One region of the Lysinibacillus sp. GW247-5R2A genome, then DNA from elsewhere that is predicted to be linked to it. Evidence: predicted binding sites of a transcription regulator. Region 1 holds the regulator's gene; the other holds the start of a gene.

Region 1 (7,965 bases):
TGCTTGAAGGGTATACTGACCTGACCAATTGATACAGAAAAAACGGCAGATATTATAATGGAGCCGATTAATAGCAAGATGATGACATAATATATATTGCCCATCCCTATTCTGTTAGCTTCCTGATTATCCAAAATGTCACCTCTATTATCCAAATTATCTCAAATGATAACGATTATCATTATCATTATCATTATCATTTCGTATTGTAAGGGATAATCTAAGGAAAAACAACAGGAAAATTTTTTTTATTAGATTTTTTTATTAAAAAACACAAAAAACTAGCTCTCCATTTTTTAACTGCAGACTGGTAAAGGGCCGACAAATAAAAAAATAACACCCTTTGCTGAGTGTTATTTATCACATAAATCTGCTTTTAAATTGTGTTCAATATAAGCTCGCTCCTCTTCGGGTCTCAATAGACGCGTCGCTCTTCCTGAATTTCTTGATTCTTCGCCACCTTGCATCTCCCAAATTGCGTTATGATCCTCTACGGCATGAGAAAAATCACCCTTCGACCATCTTTCCAATATTGAAATGTAAAGTTCTTTATATTTATAATCGTTCATTTTGCATACAGCCAACAATCGATCAACTTTTTCTTGTGTGATTTCAGTGTGGCCCCATTTTACACTAGCTTCAACTTTTTGGTGGGACATGTTATGAATGGCTTCGTTTACTTTGTGTTCTATTAAATTGTCAGGATAAAGCAATTCTTCTTTTGTAACAGGTTTACTTTCAAGAATTACACCATCATTTTCAACAATTGCTTTTTCTTTTTCAGGGACAGGCTTCTCCATATGTTCAGTGGATTTAATATAACCAAATGCTCCACCGAAAATGATGAAAATGACAATGATACTGATAACCGATTTTGTTGTTCTCTTCATGTTATAGCCCCTCAGTAATTTTTTATCATTATATATTGGTTTATATTATGCAATCAGGATAATAATAACAGAAAGTTGTAACAGGGTTCAACATCTCTAAAACGGAGAGCACTTACACTATTGCATGAAATCAAGTCATAGTTCATCAAATGCTGTCACATGATTATAAGTAATATCCTCAGGATTTCAGTGAAACCTATCATCTAAAAAGTATTGATAGGCAATGTTAAGCAACAAAAAAACCACTTCTCTTGTTTACCGAGAAGTGGTTATTGTGATTGAAATTAATTATTTACATGACCAGTAATTATTTCACAAGATGGAAGTGAATAATCCCTTACATCATTCCTGGCATGCCGCCCATTCCACTCATATCTGGCATACCTGCACCAGCTGGTTCTGGAATGTCTGCAACTACTGCTTCTGTTGTTAAGAACAGTGCAGCTACAGAGGCAGCGTTTTGTAGAGCTGAACGAGTTACTTTCGCTGGGTCTACTACGCCTGCTTCCATCATGTTTACCCATTCGCCTGTTGCTGCATTGAAACCAATGCCAATTTCTTCACGTTTCAGGCGATCCACGATGATAGAGCCTTCAAGACCTGCGTTGTTAGCAATTTGACGAACTGGCTCTTCTAAAGCACGAAGGACGATTTTCACTCCTGTTGCTACGTCGCCTGCTTCAGATTCAGCCACTTTTTCAACTGCTGCATATACGTTAAGAAGTGCAGTACCACCTCCTGATACAATCCCTTCTTCAACAGCTGCACGTGTTGAGTTTAAAGCATCTTCAATACGAAGTTTACGCTCTTTAAGCTCTGTTTCTGTTGCAGCCCCTACTTTAATAACTGCTACACCACCTGCTAATTTCGCAAGACGCTCTTGAAGTTTTTCTTTATCGAATTCTGAAGTTGTTTCAGCAAGTTGTGCTCGGATTTGGCCAATACGTGCTTCGATTGCATCTGCACCGCCTACACCTTCAACAACTGTCGTATTGTCTTTTGTGACAACAACTTTTGCAGCACGACCAAGTGAAGAAATATCAGCTGATTTTAAGTCTAAGCCTAATTCCTCTGTAATCACTTGACCACCAGTTAAGATAGCGATATCTTCAAGCATTGCTTTACGACGATCACCAAAACCTGGTGCTTTTACTGCTACAGCATTGAATGTACCACGAAGCTTATTCACAACAAGTGTTGCAAGTGCTTCTCCTTCAACGTCTTCAGCAATTATTAAAAGTGGACGACCTTGTTGTACCACTTGTTCTAATAACGGTAATACTTCTTGGATATTTGTAATTTTTTTATCTGTAATTAAGATATATGGGTTATCTAGAACTGCTTCCATTTTATCTGTATCTGTTACCATGTAGTGTGACGCATAGCCACGGTCAAATTGCATACCTTCTACAACATCAAGCTCTGTTGTGAAGCCTTTAGATTCTTCAATTGTAATAACACCATCATTACCTACACGCTCCATCGCTTCAGCAATAAGTTGTCCAACTTCATCATCAGCAGCAGAAATAGCAGCAACTTGTGCGATTTCATCTTTATTGCTTACAGGTCGAGAAATTGAGTGTAATTCCGTTAATGCTGCAGCAACTGCTTTATCAATACCTTTACGGATACCTACAGGGTTTGCGCCAGCAGTCACGTTTTTCAAGCCTTCACGAATAATTGCTTGTGCTAGAACTGTTGCAGTAGTTGTACCATCACCAGCGATTTCGTTTGTCTTAGAAGCAACCTCAGCTACTAATTTTGCTCCCATATTTTCGTATGGATTTTCCAGCTCGATTTCTTTTGCGATTGTCACACCATCATTTGTAATCAGTGGTGAACCGAATTTTTTTTCTAATACTACATTACGCCCTTTTGGACCTAATGTTATTTTTACCGCATTTGCTAATTTATCTACACCTTGTAACATTAATGAACGAGCGTCTTCTGAAAATTTAATATCTTTTGCCATGAGAATTTACCCTCCTGAAATGGAATATTCGTTAAGCTTCTTCAATATATTTATATCAATTTCATCTTATTGTCACTTTTCGATCAAGAAACAGTAAGCTTTCACCTTAATTTAAGGTGCATCAAATATTATTCAATAATTGCAAGAATATCGCTTTCGCGTAAAATTAGGTATTCATTACCTTCAAATTTAACTTCTGTACCAGAGTATTTAGAGAAAATAATGTGGTCGTCAACTTTAACGTCAAGCTCTACACGTTGTCCGCTCTCTAAAACACGACCTGTCCCAACTGCTACAACTTTACCTTCTTGTGGTTTTTCTTTTGCAGAGTCAGGTAGTACAATACCGAATGCAGATTTTTCTTCTACCTCGATTAGTTCAATTACAATACGATCTCCTAGTGGTCTTAACAAGTGAAACAACCTCCTAATAATAATAATTGTTGAATTTATTAGCACTCTATAACATCGAGTGCTAACACAATTATTATGATAATCAATCACACTTTTTTTTGCAAGTCAGAACTTCGAAAAATTTTGTTTTCTTTCCATATTCATCTACAATAGAAAGGAAGCCTATGAATGGAAAGGATTTTGACTGTGACTAATTCTCCAAAAGTAACAAAACATAAAAAAACAGCTCTATATGTTTTACTGATTTATATCCTTATGCAAATCTCAAGCAGATGGTTGCTCTTACCATTTCACAAGCTCGTTATGAAGATGACTGGCCTAGCCTCTGAGCAAGCAGCACCGATAACTCAAGGGTGGTATATTGCGCTTAGCTTTGCCGTGGCGCTCATTTTAAGTTTAATCTTAACATCCCGTGATAAAGCCTTTTGGAACGTCTATCAAGGAAAAAAAGAAACTATACCACTCACAATTGTTTGGGGTATTCTTGGTTTCTTCCTTGTATTTTTTGGTCAAATGATTGGAGCAGCTATTGAAATGGCCATTTTTGGTATTGAAGGAGGCTCCCAAAATACCGCTGATATTGTCGCTATAGCTAAAGAAGCTCCTATTGCCATATTAGCGATCGTTGTATTTGGTCCCATTTTAGAAGAGTTCGTCTTCCGTAGAGTTATATTTGGATCACTTGTCCAAACAACAAACTTCTGGGTGGCGGCAATAGTAAGTGCAATATTCTTTGCAATTATCCACTTCGACTTCTCTCATATTTTACTTTATACAATTTGTGGTTTGATCTTCGCCTTTTTATATCACAAAACAAAACGAATTTGGACTTCCATTATTGCACACGTTATGCTGAATGGATTTGTGACACTTGTACAATTCTATGCAGAACCATTGCAAAAGTTTCTTCAAGAACTAGAAAAAATGCAATAAATTTTTGTAAAGCTCAATAAAGTTGTCAACAATACAAAAGCTCGGTGCCTTTATGTAGGTACCGAGCTTTATCTATTACTGTTTATTTAATTCTTCTATTTGTCGTCGTTGTTGCTCAAGTGCCTCTTCAATCTGGCGCTTTTGCTCCGCTTCCTGCTCTTCTTTTAATCGAATTTCCTCTGATTTTAAATATTTCCTATAACCTACTCGAGATATCATAATACTAATTTCATACAGGATAAATAGCGGCACTGATACCATTAAGTGAGACGCCAATTCAGGCGGTGCAATGAGAGCAGCACATACAAATAAACCAAAGTATGAATATTTACGAATACGAATTAGTAGATCTGGACTCAATATTCCTATCCGTGAAAAGAACAACACTACAATAGGTAATTGGAATAGAAAGCCGAATGGTATTGTGAGTTTAAATAAAAATGTAAAATACTCATGTATACCAATTGTTTGCTTAATATCTAAATCATTTGATAAATTCATCATGAATTTGATGACATACGGGAATAATAAAAAGTATGAAAAAGATAACCCTGCGATAAACAATAAAAATGAATATGGTATATAGCTTAAGGTTGCTCTTCGCTCTACTTCCCTTAATCCTGGACTAATAAACGACCACAATTGATACATTAATACTGGCGATGAAAGAATAAATGCAATTAAAAAAACAACTTGAATATAAATTGCTAGTGGTGTTACTACATCAAATGCATGGAGCTCAATATTATATTTTGCTCCTGTGGTTTGAAGGTATTTAACAAGTGGCTTTGCGACAAAAAAGGCGCCAGCCATAGCGAGAACAAAGAAAACGGCAACAATGAACAGCCGTTTTCTTAATTCTTCTATATGCTCAATGACAGTTAGATCTTTTGGATTCATTCCTCAACATCCTAACTTACTTATCTAGTTCTTTCTTTTTCTTGTCATCATCATCTTCGTCGGCTAAACCTTTAGTAGCATTTTTGAATTCACGTAGTGTTGAACCAAATGCTTTACCAAGCTCTGGTAACTTTTTAGGACCAAAAATTAGTAACGCGACAACTCCGATAATAATGAGGCTCATAGGACCAATACCGCCCATTACAGCCACCTCCTCTTTATATCCATCATTTTAACGCATATTTCGCCTTTTTGCTAACTAATTATATGTGAAAGTTTTTCGTCACTCTCACTGATTTTACCTTGTTATATTTAAAATTACTATTTGACAGAAACAGTGAACTCCACTATAAAATATGTAAAATTTTCACACTTCCTGATTCCGAATTAAATAAATAAGCGCTTGCAATTCTACCGATAAATCAATGGTTAAGAGCTGCATGCTATCTGGCACCGTTAAGCGCTCAGGCGTAAAGTTTAAAATTCCCTTTGCATTCATAGCCGCTAAACGATCTGCCATTTTTTGTGCAGAGCGTGGTGATACTGTCAAAATAGCTAGCTCTGCCCCGTATTCTGCATACTTTTCTTCCAGCAAATCAGGATGAAAAACAGGAATGTTACTAATCATTTTGCCATCCTTTGGCGCTTTTGAATCAAATGCTACAACAATATGAGTGTTGTGGTTTTTTTGAAAATTATATTTTAATAATGCACTGCCTAAATTCCCCACGCCAATTAAAGCTACTTTTGTTGTTTCATGTTGATCAAGCGTCTGGCTAAAAAATTGTAATAGATGCTGTACATCGTAGCCATAGCCTTTCTTTCCAAGAGCACCAAAATAAGAAAAGTCACGGCGAATGGTTGCAGAATCTATTTTCATCGCTTCACTCAGTTCCTTCGACGAAATACGTTCCATACCTTCTTGTGCAAAGTTTTGAATAAATCGATAGTAAAGAGGAAGTCTTTTTGTAGTGGCTTGTGGAATTTTTAATTCTTGTTTCAAACTTTCTCCTCCTTATGATAAAACTCAATCCATTTTACTGTACTAATTTTAATACATTTATCCTTAACTATATACAATATTTTTCAATCCACTAGCGTATTTCTCTTTAGTTAATGGCGCTTTGTACGCAGCTAACTAAAAAGAAATCGTTTCAATCTTACATGACTGCTTGGAATAAGTAAAGCACTGACATTGCATGCAAATCGTTCATCCATTACACTAAGGTAGAATTGAGGTGTCAAGAATGATTGTTTTACAGGTCAATCAACTAACAAAATCCTTTCTTGCAGATGAAATTTTAAGTGGTGTGAAATTAGAAGTTCAACACCGTGATCGCGTTGCCTTAGTAGGGCGCAACGGTGCAGGTAAATCTACTTTATTAAAAATAATCGCTGGTCAAATGTCCTATGACTCAGGGGATATCATTATTCCAAAGGGCATCCAGGTTGGCTATTTAGAGCAACATGCCGGATTAAATTCTACGTTAACTATTTGGGATGAAATGATGACCATTTTCGAACCCCTTTTAGCTCAAGAACAAACACTCCGCTCGCTCGAACAGCAAATGGCAGACCCTACTGTTTATGAAAATCCAACTCTGTATGCCAAAGTTATGTCGGAATACGATCAACTACAGCATACTTTTAAGGATGCTGGCGGCTATCAATATGAATCGGACATACGCTCAGTGCTTCACGGCATGCAATTCTATCCGGAAGACTACGATAAACCTATTAGCTCACTATCTGGTGGACAACGCACACGCTTAGCACTAGCTAAGCTTTTATTGAGTAAACCAGACCTACTAATTCTCGATGAGCCTACGAACCATTTAGATATTGAAACATTATCTTGGTTAGAATCTTATTTAAAGAGCTATGAGGGCGCTATTTTAATTGTTTCCCATGACCGCTACTTCTTAGACCAAGTTGTTTCCATAGTCTACGAAGTTTCACGTCATCGTGTCACAAAATTTACAGGCAACTACAGTGCTTATTTAGATGAAAAAGCTAAAAACTATGAACGGGATGTCAAACTTTTTGAGCGTCAGCAAGACGATAAGGCCAAGCTAGAGGATTTTATCCAAAAGAATATTGCACGTGCCTCTACAACAAAAATGGCACAAAGTCGACGGAAGATGCTTGAACGAACAGAGTGGATGGAATCGCCGGATGGTGATGAGAAATCCGCTAGTTTTGGTTTTACAATTGAACGTCCAAGTGGAAATGATGTGTTATCCGTTGATGATTTAACAATCGGCTATAACGATCAGCGCATATCTAGTGGGATTAAGCTACGTACTTTTCGCGAGGATCGGATTGCTCTTGTTGGACCAAACGGAGTTGGTAAATCGACATTACTAAAAACGATTGTGAAAGATTTAACACCTCTAGCAGGTGATATCCGTTATGGTACGAATGTACAAATTGGCTATTACGATCAAGAGCAAGCAAAGCTTTCAAGCAATAAAAGTGTCTTAAAAGAGCTATGGGATGAATGGCCGCTGATGAATGAAAAAGATATTCGTACCGTATTAGGACGTTTCCTATTTAGTGGAGAGGATGTGGATAAAACCGTCTCTTCATTATCAGGCGGTGAGAAAGCACGACTGGCACTTTCAAAATTAATGATGCAAAAGGCCAATTTTTTAATTCTCGATGAGCCTACGAACCATCTAGATTTAGATAGTAAAGAGGTACTGGAAAATGCTTTAATCGATTACCCTGGAACGCTTCTATTCGTCTCCCATGACCGCTACTTCATTAATCGTATCGCTACGAAGGTAGTGGAGTTGTCTGGAACTGGGTCGTTTGAATATTTAGGGGACTATGATTATTATGTAGAGAAAAAACA
Region 2 (7,965 bases), on a different contig from region 1:
TGGTCGTGTGTCTCGTTTTGGTCTAGTAGCATTCGCCTCTTCTTTAGATCAAATTGGACCAATTACACGCAATGTTGAAGATAATGCATTATTACTTGAGGCTATTGCAGGCTTAGATCCAAATGATTCTACTTCTGCTGACGTAGAGGTGCCAAACTATGCTGCAGCCCTTACTGGTGATATTAAAGGCTTACGTATCGCTGTACCAAAGGAATTCCTTGGTGAAGGTGTTGGCGAAGCAGCACGTCAATCAGTACTTGAGGCATTAGAGGTATTAAAAGGCTTAGGTGCAACTGTAGAAGAAGTATCACTTCCTCATTCGAAATACGCACTGGCTGCGTACTACATCCTTTCTTCATCTGAAGCGTCTTCTAACTTATCTCGTTTCGATGGTATCCGTTATGGTTTCCGTGCAGACAACGTGACAAATTTAATGGACCTTTATAAAGAAACACGTGCACAAGGTTTTGGGGATGAAGTAAAACGTCGTATCATGCTAGGAACTTATTCATTAAGCGCAGGTACGTATGATGCGTATTACAAAAAAGCACAACAAGCACGTACACTGATTAAAGCAGACTATGACAAAGTATTTGAAGACTTCGATGTCATCATTGGACCTACATCACCAACACCAGCTTTCAAAATTGGTGAAAATGTGGATGATCCGATGACAATGTATGCAAATGATATTTTAACAATTCCGATGAACCTAGCAGGCGTACCTGCTATTTCTATTCCATGTGGTTTGGACAACGGACTACCACTTGGTTTACAAATTATTGGTAAATACTTCGATGAAGCAACTATTTACCGTGTAGCTCATGCTTTTGAACAAGCAACGGAGTTCCATAAACAAGTTCCTCAAATGTGGGAGGGAAAATAACATGAACTTTGAAACAGTCATTGGTTTAGAAGTACACGTTGAGTTAAAAACAAACTCAAAAATCTTCTCACCAGCACCTGCTCACTTTGGTGCTGAACCAAATACAAATACAACAGTAATCGATTTAGGCTACCCTGGTGTGCTACCAGTTCTTAATAAAAATGTGGTAGATTTCGCTATGCGTGCAGCTCTTGCATTAAATATGGAAATCGAACAAGAAACAAAATTTGACCGTAAAAACTACTTCTACCCTGATAATCCGAAAGCTTATCAAATTTCTCAATTTGATAAGCCAATCGGTAAAAACGGCTGGATTGACATTGAAGTAGATGGCTATACAAAGCGTATCGGTATTACTCGTCTTCATATGGAAGAAGATGCGGGTAAACTTTCACATGCTGGAGATCATTCATTAGTGGACTTTAACCGTCAAGGTACTCCGCTTGTAGAAATCGTATCTGAGCCAGATATTCGTACGCCAAATGAAGCGTATGCTTACTTAGAAAAATTAAAATCAATTATCCAATATACAGATGTGTCTGACTGTAAAATGGAAGAAGGTTCACTTCGTTGTGATGCCAACATCTCTATTCGTCCTTATGGTCAAGAAGAGTTTGGTACAAAAACAGAGCTTAAAAACCTGAACTCTTTCAACTATGTTCGTCGTGGCTTAGAGCATGAGGAATTACGTCAAGCAGATGTATTATTATCAGGTGGCGTTATCGACCAAGAAACTCGTCGTTTCGATGAAAAAACGGGTAAAACTATTTTAATGCGTGTGAAGGAAGGAACAGATGATTACCGTTACTTCCCAGAGCCAGACTTAGTTCGTCTTTCTATTGATGACGCGTGGCTAGAGCGAGTAAAATCAGAAATTCCTGAGCTTCCAGATGCTCGTAAAAAACGTTATGTTGAAGAGCTAGGATTAACACCATATGATGCTGGAGTTCTTGTTATCTCTAAGGAAATTTCAGACTTCTTCGAGTCCATGATCGTCAAAGGGGCAGATGCAAAACTTTCTGCTAACTGGTTGATGGGGGATGTTTCTGCTTATTTAAACGCAGAACAAAAAGACTTAAAGGATACGGCATTAACACCTGAAAACCTTGCTGAAATGGTGAAATTAATCACGGATGGTACTATTTCTTCTAAAATCGGTAAAAAAGTGTTTGCTGAATTAGTTGAAAATGGCGGTTCTGCACAAGAAATTGTAAAAGCAAAAGGCTTAGTTCAAATTTCTGATGAAGGTGCTTTACTAGCCATTGTTACAGAAGTTTTAGATAACAATGCACAGTCTATCGAAGATTTCAAAAATGGTAAGGATCGTGCTATTGGCTTCTTAGTTGGTCAAATTATGAAAGCTACTAAAGGTCAAGCGAATCCACCAATGGTCAATAAATTATTGCAACAAGAAATTGCCAAACGATAATTAATCGTTGTAACATAGTAGCCGAGAGAGCTTAATCGCTTTCTCGGCTATTATTTTTCATAAATGTAACAAAATTGAAATTTGTAACACTTAATAGTTGTTTAAAAGGAGTATTCATAGCAAAATATAGAATAGATAATTATAAGGGGGACGAGAACCAATGAAAACAGAACAACAATATTTTAATGAAGCTATTTCGATTCAACAATATATGGACAATATGACGGCTCTTAAAGAAGAGAGCTTCCGCATTTATGACGACTTTGCAGTGCCAACAAACGATGGCTTCATTGAATTATTAAAAGACAAGCAACCAAAAATTTTAACGATTACGGAAGATTGGTGCGGAGATGCTATGTTAAACAATCCAATTGTTCGTCGTGTTGCTGAAGCAGCTGGATTGGACATGCGTACAGTGTTCCGTGATGCAGATACAGATCTAATTGATCGGTATTTAACAAATGGAGGTCGTGCTATTCCTATTTACTTGCTATTAGATAGCAATGGTGACGTAATCGGCAAATGGGGTCCACGTGCACCTGAACTACAAGAGCTTGTTGTAACGAAGCGTGCAAGCTTACCAGATAAAGAAGACCCAACATTTGAAGAGGCTCAAAAGGCCCTTTATGCGGAGATTCGTGAGGAAAATATAACGAACCAAACATATTGGACGTATGTCTATGAAGACTTTAAAAAACTGGTGACAAATGCGTTACAAAAGTAAAGCAACATTTTAGCGAGTAAATCGTTGAATGAATTAGAATCTTATGAAGCAGGAAGGTATGTTATGAAACGAGCAAGAATCATTTATAATCCTACATCTGGACGCGAAGCGTTTAAGAAGCATCTACCAGAGGTGTTGGAAAAATTAGAAGTAGCAGGCTATGAAACATCCTGTCACGCAACAACCGGTGAAGGCGATGCAACACTTGCAGCAAAAGATGCAGTAGACCGTGGCTTTGATATAATCATCGCAGTTGGTGGAGATGGCACTTTAAATGAAGTCGTTTCAGGTGTAAGTCCATTTGAAAACCGTCCAAAAGTTGGTCTAATTCCAATGGGCACTACAAATGATTTTGCCCGTGCCGTGCATATTCCGCGAAATATTGATGAAGCGGTAGACATTATTATACAAGGCGATACATTGCCAGTGGATGTCGGTTTATTAAATGGCGAACGCTACTTCATCAATATTGCTGCTGGCGGACGGATTACGGAGCTAACATATGAAGTACCAAGTAAAATGAAAACAATGCTTGGGCAGTTAGCCTATTATTTAAAAGCAGTGGAAATGATTCCATCCATCAAAGCCTCCCATATGCGTATAGAATATGATGGGGAAGTGTTTGACGGGGATGCCATGATGTTCTTATGTGGTTTAACCAACTCTGTAGGAGGCTTTGAAAAACTTGCACCAGATGCAAGTATCAATGATGGATACTTTACATTAATAGTGTTAAAGAAGGTTAGCCTGCCTGAGTTTATTCAACTAGCGGCTATGGCATTAAGAGGCGAACATTTAAATGATGACCGTGTCATTTACAAAAAAGCGAGTGTTGTCAAAGTCACTACTGAAAACGAAGTACATCTTAATCTAGATGGTGAATATGGCGGAGACGCTCCAGCTACCTTTGAAAATTTAAAACGTCATATCGAAATTTTTGTCCCTCTTGCAGATATTCGCGAAGAGGACCGTATATAATACATGAAAAGCTCATCTTCGTTTTAGCGAGGATGAGCTTTTTTGTATAAAGGATTCAGCGTACTCTTGAAGAACTCCACTTAAACTTTCGTATCAAACGACCAAAAAGATAATAGACTAAAGCAAATAGCCCACAGCAAAAAATTGGATATGTAGTAAGTCTAACCTTTAGAATTAGGGATTGTGAATGAATTAAGAAAAATGTTTGGCAAATGTGCGTATATTACTTGAACAAAATTTGAAACCTTATTAATAGGCTGAAATTTCGGTCCATTATAAAGGTTTTTTTCGTTGTAATAGTGGAAAATGGGGTATGGATAAGGGAAAGGAAGTGTTGCTTTTGTATAAGTCACAGGAGAAGAAGCTTATTTGGCTAAGCTTTGGTGTTGCAATCATTATGCTACTTTCCATTCTTGGAAGAATATTTGGGAGCTAGGGGGCAATGAGATGATAAACGAATCAGCAGTCTATTGGAGTCGTGCATTAACTGAGTTAACTTTATCGTTCCACATCATTTATGCAACGATAGGGGTCGGTGTCCCGTTAATGATCATGATTGCTCAATGGACTGGGTATAAAAAGAATGATGAGCATTATATTTTAATGGCCAGACGTTGGGCACGTGGCTTCGTCATTACGGTCGCCGTGGGTGTAGTGACGGGAACGGCAATTGGCTTACAACTATCATTATTATGGCCTAACTTTATGCAACTAGCTGGTCAAACCATTGCATTACCGCTTTTTTTGGAAACGTTTGCATTTTTCTTTGAAGCTATATTTTTGGGCATTTATTTATATACTTGGGACCGCTTTGATAGTCAGAAAAAGCATATGCTATTGTTAATTCCGGTTGCAGTAGGTGCATCGATGTCGGCTGTATTTATTACAATCGTGAATGCCTTTATGAATGCCCCGAGAGGCTTCGATATTGTCGACGGGAACCTTGTTAATATTCAACCCTTCTTAGCGATGTTTAATCCTGCTATGCCGACAAAGGTGGCGCATGTACTCGTAACAGCGTATATGACATCTGCATTTGTTTTAGCCGCTATAGCAGGATACCGAATGCTTAAAGGATCGAAACATGTATACCATAAAAAAGCATTACTGTTACTGATGAAAATTGGTTTAATTTTCTCCATTGCAGCAGCTGTGATTGGAGATTTCTCAGGAAAATACTTAGCGGAATATCAACCAGAAAAATTAGCCGCAGCGGAATGGCATTTTGAAACGGAAGGAAAGGCTTCTCTTGTCTTATTTGGCGTGCTAGATGGAGAAGAGGTGAAATATGCCATCAAAATTCCGTATGCTTTAAGCATTCTTGCACATTTTAATCCTAATGCAGAGGTAATTGGATTAGATCAATTCGAGGAAGAGGATATACCACCACTCTATATTCATTATCTCTTTGATATTATGGTCTCCATAGGTATGTTTATGGTGCTAGTTTCATTATTGTATGTTGTAGGGAAAGCACGGGGCTGGCAGTTTATTCATTCACGCTGGTATCGATGGATCGTTGTGGCGGGGGGACCACTTTCTATCATTGCTATTGAAGCGGGCTGGTGGCTTGCTGAGGTTGGACGTCAACCATGGATTCTTTATGGCTTGATGCGAACTCTAGAAGGGGCCACAACGAGTGATCATGTGGATTTAATGCTGTTGTTATTTGCAGGTGTATATGCAGTATTAGCGGTAGGAAGTGTTGTCGTCTTGGTGCGAATGTTTAAAAAGAATCCCATTGAGCGTGAGATTGAAGATCGCCACTCTGAAAAAGGCGGTGACATCCTATGACATTAGAGATTCTAGGTATTTCAGTATTGTGGATTTTTCTATTTGGCTATGTCATTGTCGCATCGATTGATTTCGGTGCCGGTTTCTTTAACGCCTATAGCCTATTGATTGGGAAGAATCATATTTTAACGAATATTATTAAACGATATTTATCGCCTGTTTGGGAAGTAACCAATGTCTTTTTGGTATTCTTCTTTGTAGGGATCGTAGGATTTTTCCCACAAACTGCTTTTTACTACGGAACCATTTTACTTATACCCGTCAGCATTTCCCTTGTGCTATTAGCCATTCGAGGTTCCTATTATGCCTTTGAATCGTATGGTACAAGAGGACATATTGGTTACACGCTGACGTATGGTGTAGCAGGTTTATTAATTCCTGCATCGTTGTCTGTTGTCTTTGCCATTGCTGGTGGAGGGTATGTGGATCTCGTTAAAGGGCAGCCTGTTTTAAACTATTGGACTTTATATACGAGTCCATTTGCTTGGAGCATTGTTGTACTGAGTATTGCAGCTGTACTTTACATTTCCGCAGTATTCTTAACTTGGTATGCTCATAAAGCGAATGACAAGGAAGCAACGAAGCTAATGAGAAAATATGCACTTTTATGGGCAGCTCCTTTAATGATCAGCGCATTAGGCATTATGTATGAGATGAAGTCCATTAACCCTGAAAGTTATAGTCACATGGTGAATTTATGGTGGATGTTTGCAATATCAGCCATATTATTTATGATTACAGTGTTCCTCATTGCCATGCGTAAAAAATATGGGCTCGCAGTTGCGCTTCTGATTGCTCAATTTGCGGTAGCATTTTTCGCTTATGGTATTGCGCAATATCCATATTTACTGTATCCATATTTAACGATTTATGATGGCTTCACAAGTACACAAATGGCAATTGCTTTAATCATCGCCTTTATTTTAGGACTGTGTCTCCTACTTCCATCACTTTATTTATTGATGAAATTATTCTTGTTCAATAAAAACTATGTGACCGGAAAAGAAGACAATCACGCATAGGAGGAAATGAGTATATGCAAAGTTTTTTAATTTTTTATGCGCCTTTTATTGTCGTCATTCTTGGAATCTTGTGTGCATTTTGGTGGGCACCAAGGGATTATCATATAACAAAAGAGCAAGGAAAGAGTCGCGAATAGCGGCTCTTTTTTCAAGTTAGCTAGAAGAACCGTATAACGGGCAGGTCTTGTTCTTTTTTCATTCGCCAACACATGCTACAATAAGGAGATTGAAATGGAGGATGTACGAATGTCAGCACCCGTGAAAAAGAATGAACGACTTTCAGTTTATATAGAAGACTTAACACATGACGGCAATGGTGTCGCTAAGGTAGATGGCTATCCATTATTTATACAAGGCGCACTTCCGAACGAAACAGCCGAAATCCATGTGATGAAAACTTTAAAAAATTATGGCTTTGCCAAAGTTGTAGATATTATTAAGCCATCACCCGATCGAGTAGAAGCTCCATGCGATTACTTTAAGCAATGCGGAGGCTGTCAATTACAGCATTTATCCTATGAGGGCCAGCTCAAATGGAAAGAAAATATGGTGCGCAATGTGATGCAACGCATTGGTAAAATTGATGCACCGGTTCTGCCTGTAAAAGGAATGAAAGAGCCTTGGCATTACCGTAATAAAGCGCAAATTCCTTTCTCTGAAAATGAAGCAGGACAAGCTATTGCTGGTTTCTATAAAACAAAGACGCATAGCATTGTGGATATGGAGCGTTGCTTGATTCAAACAGGAGAAGCAGATGCAATTTTAGCAGGCTTGAAAAAAGAATTAGTAGCGATAGGCATGCGCCCATACAATGAATATTCCCACGAAGGCATGTTGCGCCATGTTGTCATTCGTAAAGCACGGGCAACAGGTGAGGTCATGGTTGTCCTCGTGACGAAAAAGAAAAAATTCCCACAAAAAGAAGCAGCCGTTGCAGTAATTCAAAAGCTTGTTCCGAACGTCACTTCAATTATGCAAAATGTGAATCATGAGAAAACGAATGTGATTTTTGGTGATGACACACTGAACCTTTGGGGGAAGGATGTCATTATTGACACAATTGGCGACGTCCGCTTTGAAATTTCCGCTCGCTCCTTCTATCAGGTCAACCCAGAACAAACGGAGGTCCTCT

Evidence for each region. The regulator Rex, encoded in region 1, represses fermentation and respiration genes when NADH is low (regulators of the CRP and FNR family bind a similar motif). The targets are predictions, from matches to a motif close to TTGTGAAATATTTCACAA.
Region 2: a site for Rex is predicted at 4,199-4,216, ahead of AC07YC_RS21670 (cytochrome ubiquinol oxidase subunit I). Genes of this name have one in related genera too.

The regions. Positions count from the first base shown of each region.
Region 1 covers NZ_JBWKZL010000015.1:76,484-84,448, forward strand. The annotation lists gene AC07YC_RS20225 (FecCD family ABC transporter permease) at 1-134, opposite strand, end outside; gene AC07YC_RS20230 (DUF6241 domain-containing protein) at 354-890, opposite strand; gene groL (chaperonin GroEL) at 1,228-2,862, opposite strand; gene groES (co-chaperone GroES) at 2,991-3,275, opposite strand; gene AC07YC_RS20245 (CPBP family intramembrane glutamic endopeptidase) at 3,444-4,208, shown strand; gene tatC (twin-arginine translocase subunit TatC) at 4,284-5,108, opposite strand; gene AC07YC_RS20255 (twin-arginine translocase TatA/TatE family subunit) at 5,125-5,310, opposite strand; gene AC07YC_RS20260 (redox-sensing transcriptional repressor Rex) at 5,476-6,111, opposite strand; gene AC07YC_RS20265 (ABC-F family ATP-binding cassette domain-containing protein) at 6,356-7,965, shown strand, end outside.
Region 2 covers NZ_JBWKZL010000019.1:25,615-33,579, forward strand. The annotation lists gene gatA (Asp-tRNA(Asn)/Glu-tRNA(Gln) amidotransferase subunit GatA) at 1-886, shown strand, start outside; gene gatB (Asp-tRNA(Asn)/Glu-tRNA(Gln) amidotransferase subunit GatB) at 888-2,315, shown strand; gene AC07YC_RS21660 (thioredoxin family protein) at 2,476-3,039, shown strand; gene AC07YC_RS21665 (diacylglycerol kinase) at 3,103-4,017, shown strand; gene AC07YC_RS21670 (cytochrome ubiquinol oxidase subunit I) at 4,465-5,811, shown strand; gene AC07YC_RS21675 (cytochrome d ubiquinol oxidase subunit II) at 5,808-6,833, shown strand; gene cydS (cytochrome bd oxidase small subunit CydS family protein) at 6,848-6,970, shown strand; gene rlmD (23S rRNA (uracil(1939)-C(5))-methyltransferase RlmD) at 7,080-7,965, shown strand, end outside.